3 regions of the Pantoea sp. BRR-3P genome follow, and region 1 is predicted to be linked to each of the others. Evidence: riboswitches for the same ligand, from Rfam matches in the RefSeq annotation. Region 1 holds a riboswitch; each other region holds the start of a gene.
What was found. Region 1 has a riboswitch for thiamine pyrophosphate ahead of thiB (thiamine ABC transporter substrate binding subunit). Riboswitches for the same ligand answer to the same signal wherever they lie in the genome.
Positions count from the first base shown of each region.

Region 2: linked by a shared signal. The riboswitch ahead of AAGR08_RS20200 (FAD-dependent oxidoreductase) and the one ahead of thiB (thiamine ABC transporter substrate binding subunit) in region 1 are both predicted to bind thiamine pyrophosphate.
Region 3: linked by a shared signal. The riboswitch ahead of thiM (hydroxyethylthiazole kinase) and the one ahead of thiB (thiamine ABC transporter substrate binding subunit) in region 1 are both predicted to bind thiamine pyrophosphate.

Region 1 covers NZ_CP155066.1:3,326,712-3,333,953, reverse strand. Annotated here, with positions in the region: gene polB (DNA polymerase II) at 1-1,758, opposite strand, end outside; gene AAGR08_RS15510 (DedA family protein) at 1,924-2,688, shown strand; gene thiQ (thiamine ABC transporter ATP-binding protein ThiQ) at 2,685-3,386, opposite strand; gene thiP (thiamine/thiamine pyrophosphate ABC transporter permease ThiP) at 3,370-4,956, opposite strand; gene thiB (thiamine ABC transporter substrate binding subunit) at 4,956-5,942, opposite strand; TPP riboswitch at 5,990-6,082, opposite strand; gene sgrR (HTH-type transcriptional regulator SgrR) at 6,195-7,242, opposite strand, start outside.
Region 2 covers NZ_CP155067.1:121,580-128,821, forward strand. Annotated here, with positions in the region: gene AAGR08_RS20185 (hypothetical protein) at 89-511, opposite strand; gene AAGR08_RS20190 (MFS transporter) at 854-2,164, shown strand; gene AAGR08_RS20195 (6,7-dimethyl-8-ribityllumazine synthase) at 2,262-2,699, opposite strand; TPP riboswitch at 2,882-3,001, shown strand; gene AAGR08_RS20200 (FAD-dependent oxidoreductase) at 3,130-4,074, shown strand; gene thiS (sulfur carrier protein ThiS) at 4,058-4,255, shown strand; gene AAGR08_RS20210 (thiazole synthase) at 4,259-5,017, shown strand; gene AAGR08_RS20215 (HesA/MoeB/ThiF family protein) at 5,029-5,994, shown strand; gene AAGR08_RS20220 (ABC transporter ATP-binding protein) at 5,991-6,707, shown strand; gene AAGR08_RS20225 (ABC transporter permease) at 6,691-7,242, shown strand, end outside.
Region 3 covers NZ_CP155066.1:1,255,569-1,262,810, reverse strand. Annotated here, with positions in the region: gene AAGR08_RS05775 (MFS transporter) at 1-1,056, shown strand, start outside; gene AAGR08_RS05770 (mannitol dehydrogenase family protein) at 1,101-2,561, shown strand; gene AAGR08_RS05765 (GntR family transcriptional regulator) at 2,660-3,346, shown strand; gene fbaB (class I fructose-bisphosphate aldolase) at 3,437-4,489, opposite strand; gene thiD (bifunctional hydroxymethylpyrimidine kinase/phosphomethylpyrimidine kinase) at 4,637-5,437, opposite strand; gene thiM (hydroxyethylthiazole kinase) at 5,434-6,219, opposite strand; TPP riboswitch at 6,253-6,348, opposite strand; gene AAGR08_RS05745 (hypothetical protein) at 6,584-6,787, shown strand; gene ahpF (alkyl hydroperoxide reductase subunit F) at 6,856-7,242, opposite strand, start outside.

The DNA.
Region 1 (7,242 bases):
AGTCGCGTGCAGATGCTGTTGCCACCAGCCGTTGACGTGTACAGCCAGACGGCGACCAATTGCCGCAGCATCCTCTTCGCTGTGCGCGCCTTTCAGCCAGACAAAGGTAGAATCGGTATCGCCATAAATCACATCAAAGCCTTCCGCTTCAATCAGCTCACGCGTTTGTTGCATGATGGCGTGGCCGCGCAGCGTAATGGATGACGCCAGGCGCGGATCGAAAAAGCGACAGGCGCTGGTACCGAGCACGCCATAAAAGGCGTTCATGATGATTTTCAGCGCCTGTGACAGCGGTTTATTGCCGTCGCGCTTGGCTGCTTCGCGCCCTTGCCAAATCTGCTCAACAATCGCCGGTAAGCAGTGGATTTCGCGGGAAAAGCGCGCGTTGCGAAAGCCGGGCACGGAATCGGCATCATCCGGGTGCGCCAGACCCTCGACCAGCCCAACCGGATCGATCAGGAAGGTGCGAATAATCGAGGGATAAAGGCTTTTATAATCCAGCACCAGCACCGAGTCGTACAAGCCGGGACGGGAATCCATGACGTAGCCGCCGGGGCTGGCTTCCGGTGCTACTTCGCCAAGGTTAGGCGCGACGAAACCGGCGCGGTGCATGCGAGGAATATAGAGATGACCAAATGCCGCCACCGAACCGCCGTGGCGATCGACCGCCAGGCCGTTTACCGTGGCGCGTTCCAGCAGAAACGGCATAATGGCGGTGTGCTGAAATATGCGCGTTACCAGCTCGCAATCCTTAAGATTGTATTTCGCTAACGCCGGCTTGTCGTTAGCAAAGCGCCAGTTGATCTCTTCCATGCGCTGCCACGGATTGTCGATGGCTTTACCTTCGCCCAGCAGCTGGCGCGAGACCGCTTCAAGGCTGAAAGAGGGGAAATCCCAGAAGGCAGATTTAAGCGCGTCGATGCCGTCAATAATTAAGCGGCCGGTGGCCTGCGCGAAGAATACACCGGGTTTAAAACCGTGCTCACGCCACTCTAAAGCCTGTTTCTGACGACCTAAACGCAGCGGAATGCCGTAGCGATCGGCATGTTTTTGTAACACGCGCAGGTCAAACTGCACCACGTTCCAGCCGATAATCACGTCTGGCTCATGTTGCTCAAACCACGCGTTGAGCTGCTCCAGCAGCTGCGGGCGGCTTTCAACATAGATGAGTTCAAAATCGAGGGTACTGGCGTCACCGTTAGCGGGGCCGAGCATGTAGACCTGACGCTGGCCGCAGCCTTCCAGGCCAATACAATAAAGCTCGCCGTGCTGGGTGGTTTCGATATCCAGCGATACCCATTTTAGCTGCGGACGGTAATCGGGATGGGGTTTCAGGCGCGCATTCACCACGCTGTCGCCGCGCGTTTCACCGCTAAACCATACCGGCGCGGTAATAAAGCGCTCCATCAAATAGCGTTCAGGCGGACGAATATCCGCTTCGTAAACGGGAATGCCGTTCTCGCGCAGGCGTTTTTCCAGATTCTGCAGTTGGCGGTTGCTGCGGCAATAGAGGCCGAACACCGGGCGGCGGCGGAAATCCTTCAGCTCCAATGTTTGCAGGCGCGTATGGCGCTCGTCGTGCAGTAGCGCCTCAGTTTGCGTGCGAAACTCCTCAGGAATAAACGCCACCGATTCCTGGGCAGGCAGTACCAGCCGCTGAGGGCCGCTGTCGGTTGCCAGCCATAGCACCACTTCGCTGCCGGTCGGCGTATCTCGCCAATGTCGGGTAAGCAGAAAACCTGCGCGCGGATCGGTCACGTTAACTCCTGAGAATGAATTAGGCTCAGTATAACATGGATGTTTATACAGTGTCTCGGCGGGTGAAATTGTCACCACTTTGTCAACATCGTTCTACAATTCTTGCCTTGACGCCTGCAGGTATGCTCTGGACAATCCAGCCTCTATATTCCGCAGAGGATATTTATGGAAGCCTGGATTCAACACCTGTTTTCGCAATCGCTGGAGTACGCGCTGATCGCCGTAGCGCTGGTGACCTTTCTTGAGTCGCTGGCCTTCGTGGGATTGCTGTTGCCGGGCACGGTATTAATGGCCAGCCTTGGGGCGCTGGTTGGCAGTGGACAAATTGGTCTTTACCCCGCGTGGGCGGCCGGATTCGTGGGTTGTTTAATCGGCGACTGGGTCTCTTACGGCATCGGCTGGAAGTTTCAGGGGCCGCTGCATCGCTGGAAATATCTGAAAAAGTACAAGGGATTGCTGGATAAAACTGAGCATGCGCTGCATGAACACAGCATGTTCACAATTTTGGTGGGGCGCTTTGTGGGGCCGACGCGCCCGCTGATTCCGCTGGCAGCTGGCATGCTGGAGTTGCCGGTGCGCAAGTTTCTGCCGCCTAATATCATCGGCTGCATTCTGTGGCCGCCCGCCTATTTGATGCCGGGCATTTTAGCGGGCGTGGCGATTGATGTACCGCAGGCCGCGCAGGGCGGCAGCTTTAAATGGCTGCTGTTGCTGGTGGCGCTGCTGGTATGGATCGGTGGCTGGCTACTGTGGCGCTGGTGGCGCAGCGGGAAAACCGTCGATTGGGCAACGAAGTATCTGCCGACTGCACGTCTGCGCTGGCTGGCACCTTTAGCGGCGGCGATTGGGGTGGGCGCGTTTATCGCGATCCAGTTCCATCCGATGATGCCGATCTTCCGCCAGCTGCTGTGGAAAGTCTTCTTCGCTTAACGCGCTTGCACGCCAAGGATGGCGGCTGCCTCACTTTCGCCTCGCATCAAACTCTCCGTGCTGCCATCCCAGTAGATGCGCCCATCGACAATCACCAAACTGCGCGGCGCAATCTGCTGGGCATCTTCCAGGCTGTGCGACACCATGAGCAGCGTGATATTGCGCGTTTCGCACACCGAACGCACCAGCTGTAACATTTCGCCGCGCAGCGCCGGATCGAGCGCCGAAAACGGCTCATCCAGTAGCAAAATAGGCTGATTGCGTAGCAGGCAACGCGCCAGCGCCACGCGCTGGCGCTGGCCACCCGAAAGTTGGCCCGGCAAGCGCGTCAGCATCTCCTGCAAGCCGGTTTGTTCGGCAATGTCAGTGACTTGCTGCTGCTGCGCGCGCGTGAGTTTCAAGCCAGGATGTAAACCCAGCGCCATGTTTTGCTGCACCGTCAGGTGCGGAAAGAGGTTGTTCTCCTGGAATAGCATTGAAACAGGCCGCGCCGACGGCACGCTCTGAGTATGATCAACGCCGTTCATCACCAGCGAACCCTGGTTTACCGCTAAAAAGCCGCCAAGCAAACTCAGCAAGGTGCTTTTCCCTGCGCCGCTCGGGCCAAGGATCGCCAGGCGTTCACCGGCCTGTGCCGCGAAAGTGAAGCGCATCGGCAGATGCTGATAAAGGTAAGTGAGGTTATTCAGTGTCAGCATGGCGGCCCGGTAATTTTTCCATCAGCGTAAAGAGGAGCAAGCAGAGTAGTAGTAGCAGCAGTGCGGTGACGGCACCGTCCGCGCCACGATAGGCACCGATCTGCTGGAACAGGTAGAAGGGCAGCGTGCGGAAATCGGCGCTGCCAAACAGCGCAACCACGCCGAAATCGCCGATCGACAGCACGCAGGCAAATGCCAGCGCCTGCGCAATTGGACGTTTCAGCGCGCGCAGCTCAATCAGCCGCAGGCGGTTAAAACCTGAGATGCCAAGTGAAGCGCAGAGCTGGCCGTAACGGGCGCTGATATCGCGCATCGGGTTCTCCAGCACTTTCATCGCGTAGGGAATGGCGATCAGCGCGTTAGTGAAAATCACCAAACCATCGGCGCGCTGCGGCAGGCCAACGGTGGCATTAAACAGCAGGAAAAAACCGCTCGCCAGCACAATGCCCGGCATCGCCAGAATCAGCATGCCGCTGAGTTCCATGGCCTGAGCGGAAAACATGCGCTGGCGCTGACGCAGTTCGCGGCTGCTCCACAGTAGCATCATGGTCAGCACCACACACAGCACGCCGGCACCGAGAGCGATGCGCAGTGAAGTCAATGTGGCTTGCCATAGCGCGGATTGTTGCAGCGCACCGGCCACGCCGCCGCGCAGGCCATCCACCACGACCGCAGCCAGTGGTGGCAGCAACAGGAGTAATGCTGACATGATGAGCAGCGTGTCGCCAACGCGCGCAGGCCATGAGTCCTGCGGATCGCGCCAGCCGCGAATGTTCTGGCTGCCGGTAGGAATGGCTTTGCTAAAGCGCTGGCTAAGCAGTACCAGCAGTAAACAGCAGCCGAGCTGTAACAGCGCCAGCAGCGCCGCGCGCGCCGGATCGTAATCAAAATTCAGCGCCTGATAGATCGCCAGTTCCAGCGTGGTAGCCTGCGGCCCGCCGCCCAGCGCCAGCACGGTGGCAAAGCTGGCAAAGCACAGCATAAAGATTAGCGCCGCAGTCGGCAGAATCTGGCGGCGCAGCCACGGCCACTCCAGCAGACGAAACAGATTCCAGCCGCGCAGGCCGAGCTGCGCGGCCAATTGCCGCTGCTCGCCGGGAATGTTCTCCAGCGCCTGCAGCAGCAGACGCGTTGCCAGCGGCAAATTAAAGAAGACGTGCGCCAGCAAAATGCCCTGCAGGCCGTACGGCGAAAAGTGGTAGTCAAAGCCGATGGCCGCGCACCATTGCGCCAGCCAGCCGCTGCGGCCATACACGCTCAGCAGGCCGAATACCGCCACCAGCACCGGCAGCACTAGTGTCATGGCGCATAGGCGCAGCAGCAGAGTGCGGCCAGGAAAACGGCGGCGATAGAGCGCGCGTGCCAGCAGGATAGCAGGCAGTACCGACAGCAGCGCCGAAAGTAGCGCCTGTTCAAAGGAAAACGCCAGCACATGATGCAGATAGCTGTCATCAAGCAACGCGCGCCAGTCAGTAGCCGGTGCGACCATCACCAGCGCACCAAAGGCCAACAGCGCCACCGCGCACAGCAACAGCGCGGTGATGCTGCCTGGAATTAACCAACCGGGCATTAGCGGCTAACTGCGCGTTGCCAGGCGCTAATCCACGCGGCGCGATGATCGGCTACTTCCGCTGGCGTGAATTGCAGGGCTTTATTTGGCACCTGCAACGCGTGATAACCCGCTGGCAAATCGCTTTTGATCACCGGGTACATCCAGTTACCGCTGGGAATGGTCTGCTGGAAGGCTGGAGAAACCATAAACTGCATGAACTGCTGCGCCAGCTTTGGCTGCTTGCTGCTGGCGAGCTGCGCGGCAACCTCCACCTGCAAATAGTGGCCTTCGCTAAATTCGGCCGCGGCGTAGTTCTCTTTCTTCTCTTCGATGATGTGGTAGGCCGGAGAGGTGGTGTAGCTCAACACCAGATCGCCTTCGCCTTTCAGGAACAGACCGTAAGCTTCGCTCCAGCCTTTGGTGACGGTGACGGTTTTTTGCGCCAGCTTCTGCCAGGCATCTGGCGCATTATCGCCATAGACCTTCTGCATCCACAGCAGCAGACCAAGGCCAGGCGTGCTGGTGCGCGGATCTTCATAAATCACGCGCCATTTCTCCGGGCTTTCGACCAGTTCTTTTAGGCTTTTCGGCGGGTTCTTCAGCTTGTTTTTATCGTAGACGAAGGCGAAGTAGCCATAATCGAATGGGATGAAAGTCTCGTTGTGCCAGCCATCCGGCAGCTGCAAAGCCTGGGTATCGACGCTGCTTTTGGCAAACAGGCCGGTTTTCTCTGCCGCCTGCAGCAGATTGTTATCAAGGCCCAGCACCACATCGGCTTTGCTGTTTTTGCCTTCCATACGCACGCGATTAAGCAGCGATACGCCATCTTCCAGTGCCACGTAATTCAGCTCGCAACCACACTGCGCTTCAAAGGCTTTTTTTACCGCCGGACCGGGGCCCCAATCGGCAGAGAATGAATCGTAGGTGTAAACGGTCAGAACCGGTTTGGCAGCCAAAGCCGGTGCAGCAACCAACAGCATCACAGGCAGAACTTTGTTTAACACTTTGCGCTCCTTGAGGAGAAGATAAGGTTGAGTCGCAAAGGATCTGAGGAGTGAGGCATCTCAAATCCCTACGCCGGTATTAGCCGGATCAGGTTCGACGGGTCTATCTCAGCCAAATTAAGGCACCCCGTTGAGAACGGCACATTCTAGACATTTAAATGACAGCGCGAAAGGTTCACCGGTTGGAAGTCTGGTGCCACGCTTCCCGGTGCGCATGAATGCGCACCCTACAAAACCGCGCCGGCGCGGTGGTCACAGCTCAGGAGGCGCAAACCAGGCGGATTTAAAGTCAAACCAGCCGAGGGTATTCAGCCGCACGCCGCGCATGCTGCGTTGACCTTCCAGCAGCAGCCAGTGGTGAAACAGCGGATGCAAGTAATCGCTATCAATTAACTGCTTGCTCCATTCTGCCAGCGCTAAATCTTTCTGACGCCAGCGCGCTGCGTCGGCTTGCCAGTCAATCGGAATGCAGTGATGCATCAGCGGCAGTTCATACAGCTGAGCGAACAGCGCATACTCGAGCGGCAGGGTAAAGTTGACGCTGCCGAGCCAGATATCACTCTCGCCCGCGCCCTCAAACCACGCTTCATAACTCACCTCACGCGTAATCAACTCGACGCCTTGCAGCGCCAGCAGCGGACGCAGCGCGTTAGCGATACCCTCATGCTCAACGTGATGGCTGTACCAGCTGAGGGTTAATTGTGTGAGTCCTTCCGGCTTGTCGGCAGGCGTGAGGTCGCGGCGATGATGCCAGCGCGGCAACAGGCCATACGCCGGAAACCAGTAGCGCTGATAACCTACACCCGCATGGTTAAGCAGGGCGATAGGATTGAACAGATAGCTCACCCAGCGGCGAAAATGGGCATTTTGTCCCCGCTCAGAACGCTGATCGAAAAGGAGGAAATAACAGCCTTCTTCCAGACGACTCTCTTCTGATTTCTCATCAGCGGTTTCGCCCTGCAGTTTTACGCCAGCGTACACTAGCTCATCGCTGATCTCGGGCAGTACCCAAATCGACACATCATCAATCAAGGCACGATAGCCAAAGTAATCATCGAAGGCGGCGATTTTTAGCTGCGTTTGCTGGTTACGCACCACGCTGTACGGCCCGGTACCAATCGGCTGACGGGCAAAATGACGTAGCGTCGGCCATTCGCGCGGCAGAATCATTGCGCTAACGCTCGCCAGCAGCCAGGGCAACCAGTCATCCGGCTGGCTCAAATAGATATCCAGCGTCCAGGGGGCGGGCGAATGCAGCTTTTCGATATGGGAAAACAGCGGCTGGCTGCGCACGCGCTCC
Region 2 (7,242 bases), on a different replicon from region 1:
CGCATTCATGCGCACCTACCCGGTCAGATTCAGTATTATTTCTAAGATATTAATCTTAGACGTAATAAACGCCTCCAGGTTGCTCATATCAAAATTTATAGATGACAGACACTAACAAAGCAATAGGCTTATCTAATGTACTAATAGTCACTGTTTCAGATGCGTTTCCTCTCTGCCAACATACGGCTTGAATATGACACTCTTTCTGCTGAATAAAACCGTTTTTTTGCAGGTATTTATTGATTTCGCTGGGATCATTTGTGTGATAAAACCTTATCGCATATACCTGTGATGCTGGCCCAGTGATATTGGCAAAATCAAAATCGTATTCAGATGTAATGCGCGGCATCGTTTTTAGAATGGCCGGCGTATAAAAGTTATACTCTCTTTTATTTTGCTCGGTGTAATGTGCACTTCCAGAGAACTCCATTTTTATATAAGGAATGAAATAAGCTACCAAGCCGCTAACGAAAATGGCAGTCACAATTAGTGGCTTAAGTGCTTTCTCCATATTGTTCTCCCTTCCTATGTGAATAACGTTCAGGCTCCATCAATGTGAAATATTGCCCGGGGCCCGTATAATTAACCACCAGACCTGTCTTGGGTTTCTGCGTTGCGCGGCTAAAAAAATAGAGAAAAAATTAATGGTTCTATAAGGGCGAGCACGCATTATTTCTATATATACCAATACGATGCTTTTATAGTCACGCCGATTTGCTCGCACGATCACAGCGTAAGTAACACAATTTCTTAACATTAATTGCAGTGATTAAGATCGCAATAATTATTCCCATACTCTCTTTAATAGAAAGCCTTGAACCTAAGCAACCTGGCTTAACATGGAGAGGGCAGCATGCAAGAAAAAATCCCCGGAACGCGTTGGTATCGCGTTATCGCCCCCATTCTCATTACCTGCATCGTCTCATTCATGGATCGCGTCAACATCAGCTTTGCGCTGCCTGGCGGCATGGATCAAGACCTGGCAATCACCAGCCAAATGGCGGGTGTGGTAAGTGGCATCTTCTTTATCGGCTACCTGTTCCTGCAAGTGCCAGGTGGACGTATCGCCGTAAATGGCAGCGGTAAACGCTTTATTGCGTGGTCGCTGGCAGCATGGATGGTGGTGTCTATCGCCACCGGCTTTGTTACCAACCATTATCAGCTGCTGGCGCTGCGTTTCGTGCTGGGTATCTCGGAAGGTGGCATGTTACCGGTGGTGTTAACCATGGTCAGCAATTGGTTTCCAGAAAAGGAACTGGGACGCGCTAATGCTTTTGTAATGATGTTTGCGCCGTTGGGCGGCATGTTTACCGCACCGATATCCGGCTACATCATTAACGTGCTGGACTGGCGCTGGTTGTTCATTATTGAAGGTCTGCTTTCTGCCGCTGTGCTGCTGGTGTGGTGGCTGGTAATCGCCGATCGTCCCGAAGAGGCGCGCTGGTTACCCGCACGTGAAAAGGCGTATTTGCTGCGCGAACTGGCGCGTGAAAAGGCGCAACATCGCCAAAAAGCACCGCTTAGTAAAGCCCCGTTAAAAGCGGTGTTCCGTAATTCAGGTTTGATGAAGCTCGTGGCGCTTAACTTCTTCTACCAAACTGGCGATTACGGTTACACGCTGTGGCTGCCGAGTATCCTGAAAAATCTCACCGGCACTAACATGGCGGGCGTCGGCCTGCTGGCCGCCATTCCGTTTGTGGCGACAGTGCTCGGTATCTATGCGATTTCCTGGCTGAGCGATCGCACCGGTAAGCGACGTTTGTGGGTAATGGTCTCGCTGTTCTGCTTCGCTGCTGCCTTGCTGGCTTCGGTGGTGCTGCATGAGAACGTGGTTGCCGCCTATATCGCGCTGGTGGTATGCGGCTTCTTCCTGAAAGCAGCGACCAGTCCGTTCTGGTCTATTCCCGGACGTATCGCTGCGCCGGAAGTGGCGGGTAGCGCACGCGGCGTGATTAATGGGCTTGGCAATCTGGGGGGATTCTGTGGGCCGTACTTAGTTGGCATCATGACGCTGCTCTATAGCCAAAACGTGGCAATCTGCTGGCTGGCGGGTTCGCTGGTGATTGCGGGGATCTTTACGCTGTTGTTGCCAAAAGAGTGTGATATTAACCCTTCAGAACCGCGCAGACATATGAAGGACGATCGTTTGATGAGTGCCAAATAGTGAAGCTGGCAAGGTTGGCACTATTCTGAATATGAACAATAGAAAGTCAGAATAAATAAAAAGGGAATGCCTGATAAGGTGTTCCCTTTTTAACGTTTCAATCAATCGACAGATTATGAATAGCCAGCACAGCACGTGCGGCTTCTTTGCCTTTCTTGATGAAATGCTCGGTGTAGAAGTTTTCGATGACGTCTACCGGTTGGAAGTTATGCGGCGTCAATGAAACGGAAAACACCGGTACGTTAGTGGTGAGCTGCACATTCATCAGGCCATCAACCACCGCTGCTGCAACGAAATCATGGCGATAGATACCGCCATCCACCACCAGCGCCGCGCAGACAATCGCATCGTATTTGCCGGTTTCAGCCAGACGCTTAGCCAACAGCGGCATTTCAAATGCGCCAGGCACTTCCAGCACTTTTAATTCCGCGGCAATAGATTGATCGGCTAATTCTTTTTCGAAACCTACCAGGGCATTATGGACAATTTCTTTGTGCCATCCGGCTTTAATAAATGCAATTTTAATAGTGTTCATGGTTATTTCGACATCACCTGTAATTTGTTCTTGCGCATAAAATAATGTGTTTGTATATCATACGTAACATTTTTAATCTACCAGCTCGAATTATGACGGGTTTGAGTATGGAGAAAACAATTTAACCACACCCTTTATACAGTTATTCCGCGCTTGACGGCGACCATCGCCTGCAATACAAATAGACGCGTCGGGGGAGTCTCGCCACAGAGACTGAGAGGCTAATAGCGCACTGCGCGGCTTAGCGACCCTTTGAACCTGACCCAGTTGATACTGGCGTAGGAAGACTGACAGTCTGTTAGCTTGGCTGTCTGGCGCTAAGGCAAGCTCGATCGTGGCGCCATTTCCCTTCACCTGTATCTGCGGGTCTCAGTAAACACTGAGAGGCCGATGTGAATTTTCCCTTTTTGAACATCATGGAACCTGCGCTGTGAGCCGCTGGAGCGTGCTAGGCTGCGGCGTGGCCGGCTTGTGCGTGGCAACATTATTGGCGGAGCGCGGCGAAGACGTTGAGGTGATCGACGATGCATCGCGGCGCCCGGCATCGTGGTATGCCGGCGGCATGCTGGCGCCCTGGTGTGAAGCCGAAAGCGCGCCGCGTGAGGTGATAACCCTTGGACAGCACGCCGCCGCGTGGTGGCAACAGCGCGTCAGCAGCGTTGCACATCAGGGAACGCTGGTGGTGGCGCCGCCGCGCGACAGCCAGGAACTTAACCGCTTTGCCCGCATGACCGAGCAGCATCAATGGGTTGAACCTGGTGCGATTGAACCGGCGCTGGAAGGGCGCTTTGCGCGCGGTCTGTTTTTCGCTCAGGAAGCGCACCTCGACCCGCGCCTGGCGCTGCAGGAAATGCGTGAGAAGCTGATTGCGCGCGGCGTAGCCTTCAACTCGCATGCGCCGAGCGGTCAGATTATCGATTGCCGTGGCATTCATGCCGCGCCCGAATTGCCGCGCCTGCGCGCCGTGCGCGGCGAGATGCTGATTCTGCACAGCGATGAGGTGCAGTTCTCCCGTCCGATTCGCCTGCTACATCCGCGTTTTCCCTGCTATCTGGTGCCGCGTCGCGGCGGGCATTTTATGCTCGGCGCTACCATGATTGAGAGCGATGACGCCAGCCCAATCAGTGCCCGCGCCATGATGGAGTTACTCAGTGCCGCTTACGCCATTCATCCGGCGCTGGCGGAGGCACGGGTAATTGAGAGCGGCAGCGGGCTGCGTCCGGCCTATCCGGCCAATCTGCCGGAAATTCACTATCAAAATCACACCTTCTATCTCAACGGCATGTATCGCCACGGTTTTCTGCTGGCACCGATGCTGGCTGAACAGCTGATGCAGCGCCTATCTGGAGAGCAATCTTATGATTATTCAGCTTAACGGGCGCGCTATCAGCACCGAAGCAAAAAGCCTGAGCGAACTGCTGATCGAGCAGCAAATTGATGTGGCCTGCGTCGCCACCGCCTTTAATGGCACGTTTGTGCCCAAAAGCCACTACGACACGCAGCTGCTGGATGAAGGTTGCCAGCTCGAAGTCTTGTCACCGATGCAGGGAGGCTAAACGATGTTTTACGATGTTGACCCACAATCGCGCTTCCTGCTCGGCACCGCCGGATATCCTTCGCCTGCCATTTTGCAGCAGGCGATTGCGGCATCTGGTACTGAAATCATCACCGTTAGCCTGCGGCGTGAAGGTGCTGCGGGCGCGGCATTTCGTGAACTGCTGACCGGACTCAACATCCGCGTGTTACCGAATACCGCCGGCTGTCACACGGTGAAAGAGGCGGTCACCACCGCGCATATGGCGCGAGAATTGTTTAATACCGCGTGGATCAAACTGGAAGTGATTGGCCACGCTGACACGCTGCAGCCCGATCCGTTCGCGCTGGTGGAAGCGGCGCGCATTCTCAGCGAAGACGGGTTCAAGGTGTTTCCCTACACCACTGAAGATCTGATCGTTGGCGAAAAACTGCTGGCGGCAGGCTGCGAGCTGCTGATGCCGTGGGGCGCGCCGATCGGTTCCGGCCAGGGACTGCGTAATATCGACGGCCTGCGCGCGATGCGTGCCTGGTTTAGCGATGTGCCGCTGATCATTGATGCCGGCATTGGCGCGCCGTCACAGGCGGCGCAGGCGATGGAAATGGGCTTCGATGGCATCCTGCTGAATACCGCCGTCGCCAAAGCGGGCGATCCGATCGAGATGGCAAACGCATTTCGTCTGGCAATAGAAGCCGGACAGGCGGCCCGTCGCGCCGGATTAATGGAAAAGTGTGATATGGCGAGTGCTTCCACCCCCATCTTTGGCCTGGCAAATCTCAACTGATGGGCGGTGATATGGAACGCTATCAACGCCAGATGATGCTGCCGGAAGTGGGTGAAGACGGGCAGCGCAAACTGCGCAACGCGCGCGTAGTGGTGGTGGGTGCCGGTGGGTTAAGCGCGACGCTGCTGCCGCAGCTGGTGGGCGCGGGCGTCGGCCATATTCGGCTCTATGACGACGATGAAGTGGCGCTGCATAACCTGCATCGGCAAACGCTGTTTACGCTGCAGGATATCGGCCAGCCCAAGGTGCTCAGCGCTCAGCAGGCTTTGCAGCAGCGTAATCCCGAGGTGCAGATCGACGCGCTGCAGCAGTCGCTGAGCGCCAGCAATATGCAGCAGGCGCTGGCGCAGTGCGATCTGGTGATCGACGCCGCCGATAATTTTGCCGTCACCTATCAGCTCTCCGATGCATGCATGCTAGCTGGCATCCCGCTGATCAGCGCCTCGGTGTTACGCAGACAAGGTTACGTGGGCGGTTTCTGTGGCGGATCGCCGAGCTATCGCGCGGTATTTCCGCGCCTGCCGACCTCCGCGGCGGACTGCAACACCGCCGGCGTGATGGGGCCGGCGGTCGCCGCATTGGGCGCAATGCAGGCGCAGATGGCGCTCAGCGTGCTGCTCGAACTGCAGCCATCGCCGCTTGGCTGTCTGGTGAACTGCGATTTTGTTAACTGGCACTTCCGCCCGTTCCGCTTTGATGAGGCCGAAGAACCGCAACAGGCGGTGCCGTTTATCGATCGGCCGCTGCTGGCGGCGGATGACTGCATTGTCGAACTGCGTAGCCATGAAGAAGCGCCAGTCAGCGTCGCAGAGGGCGTTGAGCGCATTCTGCCGCAGGCGATCGCCACATGGCAGCCACCGACGCAGCAGCGCATTGTGCTGGTATGCGCCAGTGGCATTCGTGCCGCGCAGGCCGCCGCAGTGTTGGCGCAGCGTGGCTTTAACCAGCTGGCGATTCTGGCGGCAAATCGCCCATGAGCCACGACATTGTGTTCAACGACGTGAGCTTTAGCTGGGGCGATAAACCGCTGTGCCAGCAGCTGAATCTGCGACTGCGCGGCGGCAAAACCACGGTGATGCTGGGACGCAGCGGCATCGGCAAAAGCACGCTGCTGCGCTTAATCGCGGGGTTACTTCAGCCGCAACAGGGCGCGGTGCAGGGTTTACGCGGCAATGTCGCCTGGATGGGGCAGCAGGATCTGCTCTATCCGTGGCTGACGGTGCTGGAAAACGTGATGCTATCGGCGCGACTGGGCGGTGAAAAAGCAGATCGTCCGCGCGCGCTGGCGCTGCTGGCGCAGGTGAAGCTCAGCGAGGTGGCGCACGCGCCGCCGCATCAGCTCTCAGGCGGCATGCGGCAACGGGTGGCGCTGGCGCGCACGCTGTATGCGCAGCGTGAGGTGGTGCTGATGGATGAGCCGTTCGCCACGCTGGATGTGATGACCAAACTCAGCCTGCAGACGCTGACCGCACGCTTGCTGCAAGGCAAAACCGTGTTGCTGGTGACCCACGATCCCCTGGAAGCCTGCCGCATGGCCGATGATATTTTGCTGCTTGATGGCCAACCGCTGGCGATCGAAAACTGGCCGGTGCCTGGCGGTGTGACCCCGCGATCGTTCGATGATCCCGGCGTGTTGCAGGCGCAGGCGCAACTTTTCTCCCGATTGAATACCCATGAAAACACTGTTTAGCGCGATCTATTTGTTTGTGGTGCTGCTGTGCGGCTGGCTGCTGGCACGTCACAGCGGCGTGCCGACCTTTTTACTGCCCGCGCCGCAGGCGGTGCTTGAAGCGCTATGGCTGCAGCGCCAACTGCTCTGGCATCACGCGTTATATACGCTGGCGGAAATTGTGCTGGCGCTGCTGCTCGGCGTGGGTGCCGGCGTGACGCTGGCGGTGCTGATGGCTGCCAGCCCGCTGCTGCGACGCGTGCTGTTTCCGCTGGTCACCGCCAGCCAGGCGATCCCGGTATTTGCCCTCGCGCCGCTGCTGGTGCTGTGGCTCGGTTTTGGCATTGCGTCGAAAGTGGTGGTGGCGGCGTTGATTCTGTTTTTTCCGCTGTGCCTGTCGCTGTTCGATGGGCTGTGCCGCACGCCGAGCGGCTGGCTGGAGCTGGCGCAAACCACCACGCCATCGCGCTTTCGCATCTTCTGGCGCGTGCGTTGGCCCGCCGCCTTACCGCAGTTTTTTTCCGGCTTACAGATGGCGGCGGTGCTGGCACCGATA
Region 3 (7,242 bases), 2.1 Mb from region 1:
GGCACCGCCGTCGGCATGTGGTCACTGTTCTGCGGCCTGACCGCCATGGCAACCGGTTTCTGGTCAATGATGATTCTGCGCGTGCTGTTTGGCATGGCGGAAGGGCCGATTTCTGCCTCAGCGAACAAGGCCATTAACGGCTGGTTCCCGAAAAAACAAGCCGCGACGGCGATGGGTTTACTGAGTTCGGGTTCACCGCTGGGCGGCGCTGTTGCTGGGCCGATTGTCGGCTATCTGGCGCTGTCGTTCGGCTGGCGTCCGGCGTTTGTCGTCATCGCCGCAATTGGTTTCGTGTGGCTGGCGCTGTGGTTCTTCTTTGCTGCAGATAACCCGGCGAAAAGTAAACGCGTATCCCCAGAAGAGCGTGCGCTGGTGGAAAAACTGAAAGCCGAAGAACCGGCTGACGTTATCGACCCGAGCGGCAACGCGCACGGACTGGGTTTCTACCTGCGCCAGCCGATCATTCTGGTCACCGCGTTTGCCTTCTTCTGCTACAACTACATTCTGTTCTTCTTCCTGAGCTGGTTCCCGGCGTATCTGGTGCAGGCGCATGGCCTCGATATCAAAGCGATGAGCATCACCACCATGATCCCGTGGATTGTCGGATTCGTGGGCCTGGCGCTGGGTGGCTGGATTTCCGATAAGATTTTCAACCTCACCGGTAAACTGCTGCTATCACGCAAAATTGTGCTGGTGGTTTCACTTACCGCCGCCGCTATTTGCGTAGCGCTGGCAGGTACGATAAAAGAGGTCAACTCGGCGGTGATCATGATGTCGATCTCCATCTTCTTCCTCTACATCACCGGCGCGATTTACTGGGCAATCGTGCAGGACGTGGTGCACAAAAGCCGTGTCGGCAGCATCAGCGGCTTTATCCACCTGATTGGTAGCTTGTCAGGCGTTATTGGCCCTGTCGTCACCGGCTTCATCGTACAGCACTCGGGTAAATTCGACAGTGCGTTTATCCTGGCGGGTGCAGTGGCGGGTGTCGGTGCCCTGCTGGTGCTGCTGGTGATTCGTGAACCCAAGGCCAACAACAAACCAGTTTCGGTGTAATTCTCGTGGGGCGCTCAGCGCCCCATTTGCTAAAAGGAATGATTATGTTAGAGCTTGAACGCCTCCCCGCTGATGTACAACGCCCTTCTTACGATCGCACACAACTCAAAACCCGTATGGTGCACATTGGCTTTGGTGCGTTTCATCGTGCGCATCAGGCGCTTGCGACCGATAAACTGGCCGCACAGGGCAGCGACTGGGGCTATTGCGAAGTGAATCTCAACAGCGGCGAGCTGATTCAGGCGCTGCGTCAGCAGGATTTGCTCTACACGCTGACGGAAATGGCCGATGAGACGTTGCACACGCGCGTGATTGGCGTGGTGACGCAGGCGCTGCACGGCAAAAGTGACGGCATTGAGGCGGTGATTGAAGCCATGAGCCAGCCGGAAGTGGCAATTGTCTCGATGACGGTGACCGAGAAAGGCTATTGCTATATGCCCTCCAGCGGCAAGCTGAATCCCGATCATCCGGATATCGTGCATGACCTCGCACATCCAACGGCACCACGTTCGTTACCGGGGCTGATTCTGGCGGCGATTATTCGCCGTCGTGAACGTAATCTACCGCCGTTTAGCGTGATGTCATGCGACAATATGCCGGAAAACGGCCACGTCACGCGCAATGTGGTGACTCAGCTGGCGGAGCGCCATAGCCCGGCACTGGCGGCCTACATCCAGACGCACATCACGTTCCCTTCAACCATGGTGGATCGCATCGTTCCGGCCATGACCGATGCGGCATTCGACACGCTGAGCGCACGTTTAGGCAGCCGCGATCCGGTGGCGGTGGAAGCCGAACCGTTCTTTCAATGGGTGATTGAGGACAACTTCGTAAACGGCCGCCCGGCCTGGGAAAACGCCGGCGCGGAATTGGTCAGCGACGTATTACCGTTCGAAGAGATGAAGCTGCGCATGCTGAACGGTAGCCATTCGTTCCTCGCCTACCTTGGCTTTCTGGCCGGTTACGACCACATCAGCGATTGCATGGCTGATGCCAGCTATCGCCAGGCGGCTCGTGCATTGATGTTGCAGGATCAGGCACCTACGCTGCGTACGCAAGGCGTCGATCTCGAGGCCTATGCCAACTCACTGATTGCACGCTACGAAAATCGCGCCATTAAGCATCGCACTTATCAGATCGCCACCGACGGCACGCAAAAACTGCCGCAGCGTTTGCTCGATAGCGTGCGCTGGCATCTGCGCAACGGCACCTCATGCGATTATCTGCTGCTGGGTGTGGCTGGCTGGATGCGCTATGTCAGCGGCGTGGACGAGCAAGGCGCGCCGATTGAGATCCGCGATCCGCTGAAAGATCGGTTGGCGGACATCGTGGCCAACAGTGAGGAAGGCGCAGCGCGCGTCAAAGCGCTATTGGGGCTGAAGGCGGTGTTCGGCGACGATCTGCTGCAGCACACCGCCTTTGTCACCCGTGTGACCGAGCTCTATCAGCAGTTAGTGAATCAGGGCGCGCGCGCCACGGTGCATGCCCTTGTCACACAAGGCTAAGCGCCTTCATAAATGAGTAGCGCAGACGCAGCGTGCTGATTAGACTGAACCTTTCTCATCGGGCTGGCACATGCCAGCCGTAATACGGATATTGCTGCATGTCGACTGCCTATACCATAACCACCAGCGAACCGGTAAATCAGCAGATCTATCGTTACCTGCGTAAAGATATCGTGACCTGTGTCATTCATCCGGGCTCGCTGCTGTCGGAGAAGGAAGTGTCGGCGCGCTTTAACGTTTCCCGTCAGCCGGTACGTGAAGCCTTTATTAAACTGGCCGAAGCTGGATTGGTACAGGTTTTACCGCAGCGCGGCACTTTCGTGCGCAAGATTTCCGCTCAGCGCGTGGCCGACGGCCGTTTTATCCGTGAAGCGGTAGAGATTGCTGTCGTCCGCCGCGCCGCGCAGGAGATTGATGCAGCGGGACTGATGGCGCTGGAGCACAATCTGCAGCTGCAGCGTTTGGCCGCCGAACGGCATGACAGTCAGGCTTTTTTAGCGCTGGACGATGAGTTCCATCGCTTAATTGCCGAAGGGATCCATTGCCTGCTGGCATGGGAAACGGTGGAGAATATTAAAGCCACCATGGATCGCGTACGCTTTCTGACGCTGAGTGAAGTCTCACCGCCGGAACGGTTGATTCAGCAGCACGAAGATATTTTCAATGCGTTGAAAGCGCATGACGTTGAAGCCGCTGAAAGCGCGATGCGCCGCCATTTGCAGGAAATGATTTTGACCATCACGCCCATCGCTGAGCGCAACAGCGAGTGGTTTGAGGCGCCTTGATGCTAAGAGGCCGCCATGAATGGCGACCCTACGATATGCATAATATTCAATGTGTTGTAGGGTCAGCATTTATGCTGACCTTTCACGCAATCACGCAATCGACACATCCTTCGACAAATAGACATCTTGCACCGCATTAATCAACTGCACGCCCTCTTTCAGCGACTTCTTAAACGCTTTACGGCCAAGGATCAGCCCCATACCGCCCGCACGCTTATTGATCACCGCCGTACGCACCGATTCAGCGATATCTGTCTCACCGGCAGAGGCACCGCCTGAGTTAATCAAACCTGCGCGCCCCATATAGCAGTTCGCCAACTGATAACGTACCAAATCAATCGGATTTTCCGTGGTCAGTTTGCTGTACACGCGCTCATCGGTGTGACCAAATTTCACGGCGTTATAGCCACCATTATTCTCAGCCATCTTCTGCTTAACGATATCCGCACCGATGGTGGCCGCCAGATGGTTGGCCTGGCCGGTCAGATCGGCGCTGGCGTGATAATCTACCCCCTCCTTCTTAAATGCATCATTACGCAGATAGGCCCACAGCACCGTCACCATTCCCAGCTCGTGTGCGCGTTCAAACGCCGCAGAGATCTCTTCAATCTGCCGACGTGATTGCTCAGAGCCAAAATAGATGGTGGCGCCAACGGCTACCGCACCTAAATTAAACGCCTGCTCCACGCTGGCATACAGCGTTTGGTCGTATTGCGTTGGATAGCTCAGGGTTTCGTTATGGTTCAGCTTCACCATAAACGGGATACGGTGCGCGTAGCGACGCGAAACCGAAGCCAAAACGCCGTATGTGGACGCCACGCAGTTGCAACTGGCTTCAATCGCCAGTTCAACGATGTTTTTCGGATCGAAATAGGCAGGATTGGCAGCAAACGATGCGCCCGCCGAGTGCTCCACGCCCTGATCGACCGGTAGAATGGATAAATAGCCGGTGCCCGCCAGACGTCCGGTGTTGTACAGGGTTTGCATGTTGCGTAATACGGTAGGAGAACGATTGTTGTCGATCATCACACGATCAACATAATCCGCGCCGGGTAAATAGAGGCTGTCCGCTGGAATGGTCATGCAGCGATGTTGAAGAAGGCTATCCGCCTCTTTGCCCAATAACTGTACGATGTCCGTCATGTTCGCTCCTGATAAATGGCTGGATTGGAACCGACACCTGTCGATTTCCCCCCAACAGCCTGGACCGGAATGCCGCAGGCTGGCAAATTGCTGACTCCATTTTTCAGACGGATTCGCAGTGAAAAAGCGGCAATCTGGCGTTACGCCCTACCACCACTGATGGAAATGGTGCACTGGCCCAATGCCTTTGCCCACTTCCAGCGAATCGGCATGCAGCAGCGCCTGCTGCAGCCAGGCTTTGGCTTCAGCCACCGTCGCCGCCCAATCATTATGCCGTGGCCGCAGTGCGGCCAGCGCCGCTGAGAGTGAACAACCGGTGCCGTGCGTGTGTTGGGTATTGACGCGCGGCGCGGTAAAACGCTGGCGTCCCGCGCGGGTGATCAGCCAATCCGGGCTCTCGGCATCACTAAGATGTCCCCCTTTCATCAGCACCGCCTCACAGCCAAGATCCAGCAGCGCATCGCCCTGCTGCAGCATGGTTTTTTCATCCTGCGCCATAGCGCGCCCCAACAGTGCTGCGGCTTCCGGCAGGTTCGGCGTGATCAGCGAGACCTGCGGCAGCAGCAGTTCGCGTACGCTGGCTACCGCATCCGGCGACAGCAGCGCATCGCCACTTTTGGCAATCATTACCGTATCCAGCACCACAAACGGCAGGCTGGCGCGTTTCAGCCGCTCGGCCACCACTTCAACGATCGCCGTTTCTGCCAACATGCCGATCTTTGCGCTATCAATGCGCACATCGTCCAGCACCGAATCGAGCTGCGCGGCAACAAAATCGGGTTCGATACGATAAACCGACTGCACGCCGCAGGTATTCTGCGCCACCAGCGCAGTGATGACGCTGGTGCCATACGCGCCCAGCGCGGAGAAGGCTTTCAAATCGGCCTGGATACCGGCGCCGCCACTTGGATCGGTACCGGCGATGGTTAATGCGTTGATGCGTTTCATACTGTCATCTCCAGCGTCCAGAGCGCATCAAGAAAAGCCGACGCAAAACTGCCCGGCCCCTCGACTTGACGCGCCGTGATTTCACCGGCTAGCGACATCACACGACAGGCAGCGGCCACATGCAGCAGACGCTCGCCCGGTAAGCTGGTGAAAGCCGCCACCACCGCCGACAACGCGCAACCGGTGCCGACCACCCGCGTCATCAGCGGACTCCCGCCGGGGATCGCCAACGTTTGAGTGCCATCGGTAACGTAATCCACTTCGCCGGTTACGGCGACGACAGTGTCATAGTCACGCGCCAGCTGTTGCGCAGCGCTCAGCGCGGCATCGGCCTGATGCAGACTATCCACGCCACGACCGCCCGTTGCCTGATTAGCCAGGGCGAGAATTTCTGAGGCGTTACCACGAATCGCCGCCGGATGCAGACTAAGCAGCTGCTGGCAGAATTCGGTGCGCAGCGTTAATGCGCCGACCGCAACCGGATCCAGCGTCCACGGCGTGCCGGCTTTTTGCGCGGCCTGCACCGCCGCTAACATCGCGTCTCGACGATCGCGCGTTAGCGTGCCGACGTTTATCAATAACGCATCGGCAAACCCGGCAAACTGCGCGGCCTCTTCAGCATCAATCACCATCGCCGGAGAAGCGTGCAGCGCCAGCAATACATTTGCGGTAAAGGTTTGCACCACGTCGTTGGTCATACAGTGCACCAGTGGCGCTTGCTGTCGCAGGAGGAGCAAGGATTGCGCGAGTTGCGCAGTGGAGAGAAGGTTAGGCTGTGTCATAAAGCTCCCAACCGGCGATCAAGAAGGCGAATGCGGTCAGGCATCTGACTTCCCTACGCTGGCATTATCCAGATCAGGTCAGCGGGTGTATCTCAGCCCTGTGTTACAGGGGCACCCCGAGTCATAGCATGAATGTATTGCTTCATGCCGCAGACAGGATAATGGCAGCATCGGAGCTTGTAAATCAGTGGATGCCTCGTTCATTCATCGTGGGCGAACGAGGACGTTCCACGCCGCACCACCTTAAAATCGAGACCTGTCTGAATAACGCTTGATAAATATCAAGCCCATCTCGCGTGAAAATCGGCCTAATGGCATCCCGGATTTAAAGACAGACACCGCCCACCCCAATCCGGTAGCGATAATGAAATTAAAATTCTTCAGCTTTATTCCGCATGCACATCGATGGCGCAACGTCCAAATATCCCGTAAAGGTGCAATTTCGCCAGCGGGTCGCCACTATTTCTCTACTCATGTAGAAGCACAATGCAAAAGCTGCGGTGAACGACTGCATAAAGTCTATTACCGCGATATCAGCGATGCCGAAGCAAAACGCTGGTTAGGCTAAGGACGTATAAAGATAAAAAAAAGCCCCGCAACACAGGTTGCAGGGCTATTGCGTGGCTATCGCAAAAATTATTCAGCCGGTTTAGTACGAATCAGATAATCAAAGGCGCTGAGTGAGGCTTTCGCACCTTCACCGCTGGCGATGATGATCTGCTTATATGGCACCGTGGTGCAGTCGCCGGCGGCGAATACGCCTTTCAGGCTGGTTTCGCACTTGGCATCAATAATGATTTCGCCCATTTTAGTGCGCTCAACCGCACCTTCTAGCCAAGTGGTGTTTGGCAGCAGGCCAATTTGCACGAAGATGCCGCTCAGCGCGATTTCGTGGCTGGTTTGGTTATTACGATCGATGTAGGTCAGGCTGGTAACCTTACTACCGTCACCTTTCACTTCCGTGGTCTGCGCATTCAGGATCACGTCGACGTTTTTCAGGCTGCGCAGTTTGTCTTGCAGCAC